DNA from 3 places in the Arthrobacter sp. P1_B3 genome. Region 3 is predicted to be linked to each of the others. Evidence: riboswitches for the same ligand, from Rfam matches in the RefSeq annotation. Region 3 holds a riboswitch; each other region holds the start of a gene.

Region 1 (2,253 bases), on a different contig from region 3:
AGCGGATGACCACCCTGGTGGAGGACTTGCTGCTGCTGGCACGCCTGGACGAGGGACAGCCGCTCAAGATCTCCGACGTCGACCTCACCCAGTTGGCCATCGAGACGGTGAGCGATGAGAAAGTCATGGCCCCGGACCGCATCTGGCAGCTGGAGCTTCCGGAGGAACCCGTGGTGGTGCGCGGTGACGCGACCCAGCTTCACCAGGTCCTCGCCAACCTCCTGTCCAATGCACGCAAGCACACGGACCCCGGAACCAAGGTGGTTACGGGCGTCATGCGTTCGGCTGACGGCAGCGCCATGGTCACTGTGACGGACAATGGCCGCGGCATCGCCCCCGAATTCGTCGGCCGGGTCTTCGCCCGCTTCGCACGTGCCGACGCGGCGCGCACCAATCCCGCGACCAGCGCCGCAGCCAGCGCCGCAGCTAACTCAGCCGTCGCGACGGCGGGGGCCCGGTCCGGGGGCGCCGTGCGCTCGGCATCCGGCGCTGCTTCCGGTGCTGCTTCTAGTGCCTTTGGCATGGCAGCCGGAGGCAGCCATGGTCAGGGAACGGCGACTGCCGCGCCGACCTCGGAGGGCACGAGCGGGTTGGGCTTGTCCATTGTCCATTCGATCGTGGAGGCCCACGGAGGAACAGTCGAGGTCACGTCCCGGCCTGGCCGCACGGAGTTCGCCGTGCGGCTGCCCGCGGCGCCGCCGTCGGCGTAGCCACCCACAGGCCCCCACCCGGACGACCGGCGACTCCGGCGCAAGCCGACACCCCGCCGTTGTGACTCCTGTTACCAAAATGTGACTTAAGCGGCCGGGTCCTGTAGCGTCTTTGGGGTGCGCCGCCATTGGTGCCGCATATCCGGACGGACGCCAAACTCTGCCGCTTCCCGGATTCCGCTGGACCAGGCAGAGGCGGGGGACCCAGAGTTCCCGGGCATTCTGCTTTCATGCGCCCTCGGGGTGAAGCCGACACGTGAGTTTCCGTGCGGCCGGATGACCTCATCCGAACCCGACAGCTAACTCCGCCGGCGTTGAGAGGCCACCATGACTGAATTCCAAGTACAAACGCGCCCTGACGGCGATTCCCATTCCCGTTCCACCAAGTCGCGCCACCGCGCCGAACCGGCCACGCAGGCATCCGCCCTGTCCAGGCTGGCCACCGGCCTCGGCATCACCGGCCGCCGCGCCGCCGTCATCACCGCCGCCTGCGCCATGCTGGTGGGGGGCGGCGCTGCCAGCCAGGCGGCAGAGCCGGGGAGCCCGGGCACGAACGTTGGAAGCAGCCAAACAGCCACCACCGCCGACCCGCTGGCCAAGCTCAACTTCGAGCGGGCCCAGGTGGCTGGGCCGACCGCTCCAGTGGAAAAAAACGTGGCACCCCAGATCTCGCAGGTTAAGGCCGTCGAAGCGCTGATCCAAGCACCCGCTGCTCCCGTGCCGGCTCCCTCAGCCCCCGCTCCTGCACCGGCTCCTGCAGCCGCTGCGGTTCCCGCCCCGGCTCCGGCCCCCGCTCCCGCACCGGCCCCGGCAGCTGCCCCGGCTCCCGCAGCTGCGCCGGTCGCAGTCGACGACCCCGCCGGGGCCCAGGCCTACGCCGCGGCCCAGCTGGGCAGCTATGGCTGGGCACCGGGCCAGATGCAGTGCCTGCATAAGCTCTGGACCAAGGAATCGGACTGGAAGACGACTGCCACCAACCCCAGCAGCGGCGCCTACGGCGTGGTCCAGTCCCTGCCGGCCACGAAGATGGCGAGCGCCGGCGCCGATTACATGACCAACTACCGGACCCAGATCAACTGGGGCCTGAACTACGTCAAGGAACGCTACGGCTCCCCCTGCGGCGCCCTGAACTTCCACTACGCACACAACTGGTACTAAACCGGCACTAACCGGCCTCCACAGAAGGCCCCGGATCCACATGGATCCGGGGCCTTCTTGTGTGTCGGGGGCGGACCAGCCGGACTTCCACAGCCCCCGCACAGCTTGACCCTAAAGCCCTCATATGGGCCGCCGGGAAAGTTGAGCCATGACATTCACAGACCAGGCCACAGGAACCCTGCTCCGCTCCACGGCGACGCCGGCCAGCCCGGCCGCACGGCCGGGGCCTGCCCTGGCCGAAGCGCTTGGCCCGGGCACGTCCGCCGGGGCGCTTGCCGGCCCGGGCGGCCGGCGCTCAGCCATTGACACGCGCGCCAACACACCCCTGCTGGACGTCACCATTCCGGTCTTCAACGAGGAACGGGATCTCGAAGCATGCCTGCGC
Region 2 (2,253 bases), on a different contig from region 3:
GAAGGACCAGGGCGGCCGACGAGGACGCCAGCAGCACTGCGTAGAGGGGAGCATGTCCAGTCCCGAAGAGCAGACCGATCCCGGTTCCGACCGCCACCGCTGCCGCCGCGGCCGCAATAGCCCGGCGGGAGCCATTGCCGAGGGCGGAGCGGATCTGCGGATCCCTCACGGGAACATGGGTTCCGGCCACAAACATCATCAGCGCGAACCCGATGTTGGCCAGCAGGATAAACGTCGGGTCCGCAGGATCAACCAGGGCCAGGCCTGAGCGTCCGATCGCGATGCCGGCCAACAGTTCGCCCAGCATCACCGGCAACCGCCAGCGCGCCGGCAGCGCCAGCAGGGGTCCGGCCAGGGCGACGACGGCGATCAGCGCCAGGGACAGGAATGTCACGGCTCGCCGCTGCGGGCGGGCCCAGGGCCCGACCGCCGCTCCACCACGGCGTAGGCTTTCCCGTCCAGGAACGCCCAGTCATTGACAACCATGTACCCAAGTGCGTCCACCCGGTCATTCAGGACGTGCTCGTCGAAACCTCCGTCGCGCGGTTCCGCGTCCCAGGTGGTCACGTGGACGTCCCGGCCGTCCAGGATCAGCAGCTCGGTGTTGACGTCGAAATCCTCCTGTGGCTGATTGCTCAACTGGCAGATGGCGACACAGTGGCTGTTCATTTCGGGCCTCCGCTTCGGCGTGTGCTGATGGCATCATCCTACGTTCGGATGCGGCGCCGCCCCATGGGCAATTGCCGGACCGTTCTGTGGCCGCCGTTACCTGAATGTGACTTTTGCATGCGGATCGCGTTACGGTGGATGAGTGCCTGTTGTCTCCGATACGGGCGCTCCCCAGCCGATTGCCTAACTCTGCCGCGGCCCGGGGGTAACTCGCATCAACCACCGGCAGAGACGGGGAAACCACTTTTGGCCTGCTGATTTCGCAGGCCTTGGGGTGAAGCCGCACAGTGCCCGCAACGACGGGCCCGGGAGTGCGGCCGGGTGCCTCCCATCCGAATCCGACAGCTCACCTCGCAGGCATTGGGAGAGGCTACATTCATGTCTTCAATCAGTACTTTTGTGCGCCATACGGCCGTCCTCGCCGCCGCATCCGGCCTGGTCCTCACCAGCGGAATGGCAGCCAACGCAGCCGCAGCACCTGCTCAGCGGGACTCCGCTCCGGCGTCCAACGTGGACGTCACGGGACTGGTCAGCGCCCCCGTGAACGCCGACTCAAGCGTCAAGATCAGCTTTGACCGCCCCGCGGTAGCTACCGTCGCAGCGCCGGTCATCGAACAGCCCGTTGCCGCGGCGCCGGCTCCCGCCGCTGCGCCTGCAGCAGCACCGAAGGCAACCGTGCAGGTGCAGGCCGCTCCGGCGGCCGCGCCGGCCGCGGCGCCCGCTGCCGGCGGACGCAACGCCATCATGCTCTCGGCCGCTTACAGCCAGGTGGGCATCACCCAGGACTGCACCGCCATGGTCGAAAAGGCCCTTGGCGCGGCAGGCAAGCCGGTTGGCAACATTGGTCCCCGGGCGTTCCTTGGCCTCGGAACCGTTGTGGGCACCCCGCAGCCCGGCGACATGGTGGTCCAGTCCGGCCACGTTGCCATCTACGCCGGCAACGGCCAGGTGGTCAGTGGCGGCATGAACGGAAAGAACCAGACGATGGTCCACCCGCTGTCATGGCTCACGGCGACCGGCGGCGTCACCTTCGTCCGCGCCTAAGCCGCGCTGCCTCTTCCGGGCCGGAAAGTCCGGAAAGACCGGTGATCGATTCCCTTGGGGGCAATCGATCGCCGGTCTTTCCTGTACATATAGTTCTCAGGGATTCCCCCGCCCGGCCAGTGGAAGCGTCAACTTCATGACCGTCCCCTCGGCACCTGTCGCGGCCACCTCAACGGCGCCGCCCGCAGCGACGGCGATCTCCCTGACCAAGGCCAGACCGATGCCAAAGCTTCGCTGTCCGTGTGCACTGCCTGTGCTGGCGGTCCGTACGAAGCGGTCAAAGATCCGGGTCTGATCGACGCCGGTGATTCCGGTCCCCGTGTCCGCCACCGTGATCACGGCGCGGTTCTGCTCGATCGAGGTCGTGATGGACACCAGGCCGCCCGGGGGCGTGTGGGCGAGGGCGTTGTCCGCCAGGGCAAGCACGGCACGGCGCAGCGCATTATTCTCGATCCGGGCCAGCGGCCGGGCATCGGCTACGAAGTCCACGGCCACCTTGCGCTGCTCTGCCACCAGCTGGAGGCTCCCGGCGACGCTGGC
Region 3 (2,253 bases):
CCAGACCGCCAGGGGCCGTCGCCGCGCGACCGGTCCCGCTCCGGAGCCGCGTCCCGTCGTCGCGCATATGGCCGAACGCCCGCGCGACGCGCACCGCGATGAACGGCGTCGCCGGCGCAGTCCGTTCCGTCAGGTAACGGAGTTTGCCTCGGCCAGCGGAGTCGGGCAGAAAGCCGGGATCGCCCTGGCCGCAACTGGTCTGGTTCTCACCGTGACGGTCCCCGTCACGAGCCCCGTGATGGCCTCCAATCCCGGCGGATCCGGCGCTCTCTCGGCCGCCGTTCAGCCGGATGTCACCGCCGCTGCCGCGGCAAAGGTCGACTTCAGCCGCACTGCCGTCACCACGAAAGGCGATCCGGACGGGAAGCTCAAGCAGCTGCTGAGCGCCCAGTCTGTGGGCAGCATCACCCGCGCCGCATCGGCGGGCACACTTGGCGGGCCGCTGGATCAGCTGGTCACGGCCTCGCCCTACGGCTACCGCGTCAGCCCCATTACCGGAGGCGCGGGGGAGTTCCACCGCGGCCAGGATTTCGCTGCCCAGTGCGGCACGGCGGTCCATGCAGCCGCCAGCGGCACCGTGACCTTCAATGGATGGCATCCCTTCGGCGGTGGAAACCGGGTGGTCATCGACCACGGCAACGGCCTGGAGACCACGTACAACCACCTGTCCTCTGCCTCGGTCGAGGTCGGCCAGAAGGTATCGCGCGGTGACGTCGTCGCCATGAGCGGAACCACCGGCGCCTCCACGGGCTGCCACCTCCACTTTGAAGTGATGGTCAACGGCGACGTCGTTGACCCCCTCGGCTGGCTCTAACAAAGACGATGGACCACTCTCAGATTCTTGTGACACGCCGTGATCTGAATGTGACATTGGGTCCGGACTCCTGTAGGGTTTGAAGCACGCCAACTTTTCCGAAGTTGGCGCTCTTGAGTGGATTGCCTAGCTCTGCCACCGCTCAAGGTCCGTTCGCATTACATCGTCTGGCAGGGGCGGGGGAACCAATTTTGGCCTTCGAAAGAAGGCCTTGGGGTTAAGTCGCAAAGCTTCCCAGGAAGCAGCGCGGCCGGGTGACTCCCATCCGAATCCGACAGCTCACCTCGTAGGCATTGGGAGAGGCTACTTTCGTGTCTTCACGCCACAATTCTGCGCGCATGCGCACCGGCGAGGCTCTTTTGAGCCCGCTGGAATCCACATCACGTGCCGCCCTTGCCGGCGCCCGGATTGGATCACGTTCCGCAGGCTCATTCTCTACCGAGCCCGGACAGCATGCAGTTTCCGCTTTTGGCGCGTCTTCGCAGTACACCCTTCGCTAAGTAACCCATTTCGGGGCGATCCGGCGTACCCCCAAGATGCCGGAGCGTCCTCAGTCCGTGCCCGAAAGCGCGCGGTCCAAGGATCACGAAAGAGAGAACTTAATGACTACTCGTGCAACTGTTGCACGGCACCGCGCCGAGGTCACCAAGACCAACTCGCTGGCTGTTATTGCCAAGGCTGTCGGCGACAACGCCGGCGGCGTGGGCCGTCAGGCCGCGGTCATCGCCGCAGCTTCCGGTCTGGTTCTGACCAGTGGAATCGCAGCCAACGCTGCTGAGACCAATGTTCAGCGCGAATCCACCTCCGCTTCGGCCCTGGAAGTCCAGTCCGCCGCTCCGGCCACAATCTCGGCCGCTTCCACCATCGCGATCTCCTACGAGAAGCCCGCTGTGACCACGTCGCCGGCTCCCGTCGTCGAGGCCCCCAAGCCCGTCGTGCAGGTCCAGGATTCCAACGCCTCCCGCGCCGGTGGCACCGAGCTTGGTGTCAGCGGCGGCGTCGCTGCCCAGGCTCCCGCCGGCATCGGAAGCGGCTCCGGCGCAACCATCGCCGCCGCTGCCTACGCACAGATCGGCGTGGCGCAGGACTGCACCGCCCTCGCCACCAACGCGCTGGCCGCGGCCGGCATCCACTACCACGGCTGGCCGGCAGGTTACCTGTCCCTGGGCCGCACCGTGAGCGCCGCCGAGGCACGCCCGGGCGACCTCGCCTACTACCAGAACGGCGGCGTGGGCATGGCTCACATCGCGGTCTACGTCGGCAACGGCATGGCAGTCCACGGCGGCTGGAACGGCGGAACCACCGCGCTGTACAGCGTAAACGTCGGCTCCGGCCCGGTCTTCATCCGCGTCGGCGCCTAAGCAAGATCCCAGCACCTTCGAAAGACCCCCGCCTCTTGGCGGGGGTCTTTTGCGTTGCCGCGCCGTGAACTTTCCGCG

Evidence for each region. Region 3 has a riboswitch for cyclic di-AMP ahead of AC1D2F_RS13320 (NlpC/P60 family protein). Riboswitches for the same ligand answer to the same signal wherever they lie in the genome.
Region 1: linked by a shared signal. The riboswitch ahead of AC1D2F_RS13160 (aggregation-promoting factor C-terminal-like domain-containing protein) and the one ahead of AC1D2F_RS13320 (NlpC/P60 family protein) in region 3 are both predicted to bind cyclic di-AMP.
Region 2: linked by a shared signal. The riboswitch ahead of AC1D2F_RS05565 (hypothetical protein) and the one ahead of AC1D2F_RS13320 (NlpC/P60 family protein) in region 3 are both predicted to bind cyclic di-AMP.

What each region holds. Positions count from the first base shown of each region.
Region 1 is NZ_JBFTZV010000010.1:136,627-138,879, reverse strand. It holds gene AC1D2F_RS13165 (sensor histidine kinase) at 1-710, shown strand, start outside; cyclic di-AMP (ydaO/yuaA leader) riboswitch at 879-1,038, shown strand; gene AC1D2F_RS13160 (aggregation-promoting factor C-terminal-like domain-containing protein) at 1,038-1,868, shown strand; gene AC1D2F_RS13155 (bifunctional glycosyltransferase family 2/GtrA family protein) at 2,017-2,253, shown strand, end outside.
Region 2 is NZ_JBFTZV010000003.1:252,860-255,112, reverse strand. It holds gene AC1D2F_RS05575 (cation:proton antiporter) at 1-394, opposite strand, end outside; gene AC1D2F_RS05570 (hypothetical protein) at 391-669, opposite strand; cyclic di-AMP (ydaO/yuaA leader) riboswitch at 840-1,043, shown strand; gene AC1D2F_RS05565 (hypothetical protein) at 1,048-1,713, shown strand; gene AC1D2F_RS05560 (sensor histidine kinase) at 1,810-2,253, opposite strand, start outside.
Region 3 is NZ_JBFTZV010000011.1:24,001-26,253, forward strand. It holds gene AC1D2F_RS13315 (M23 family metallopeptidase) at 1-814, shown strand, start outside; cyclic di-AMP (ydaO/yuaA leader) riboswitch at 952-1,121, shown strand; gene AC1D2F_RS13320 (NlpC/P60 family protein) at 1,417-2,175, shown strand.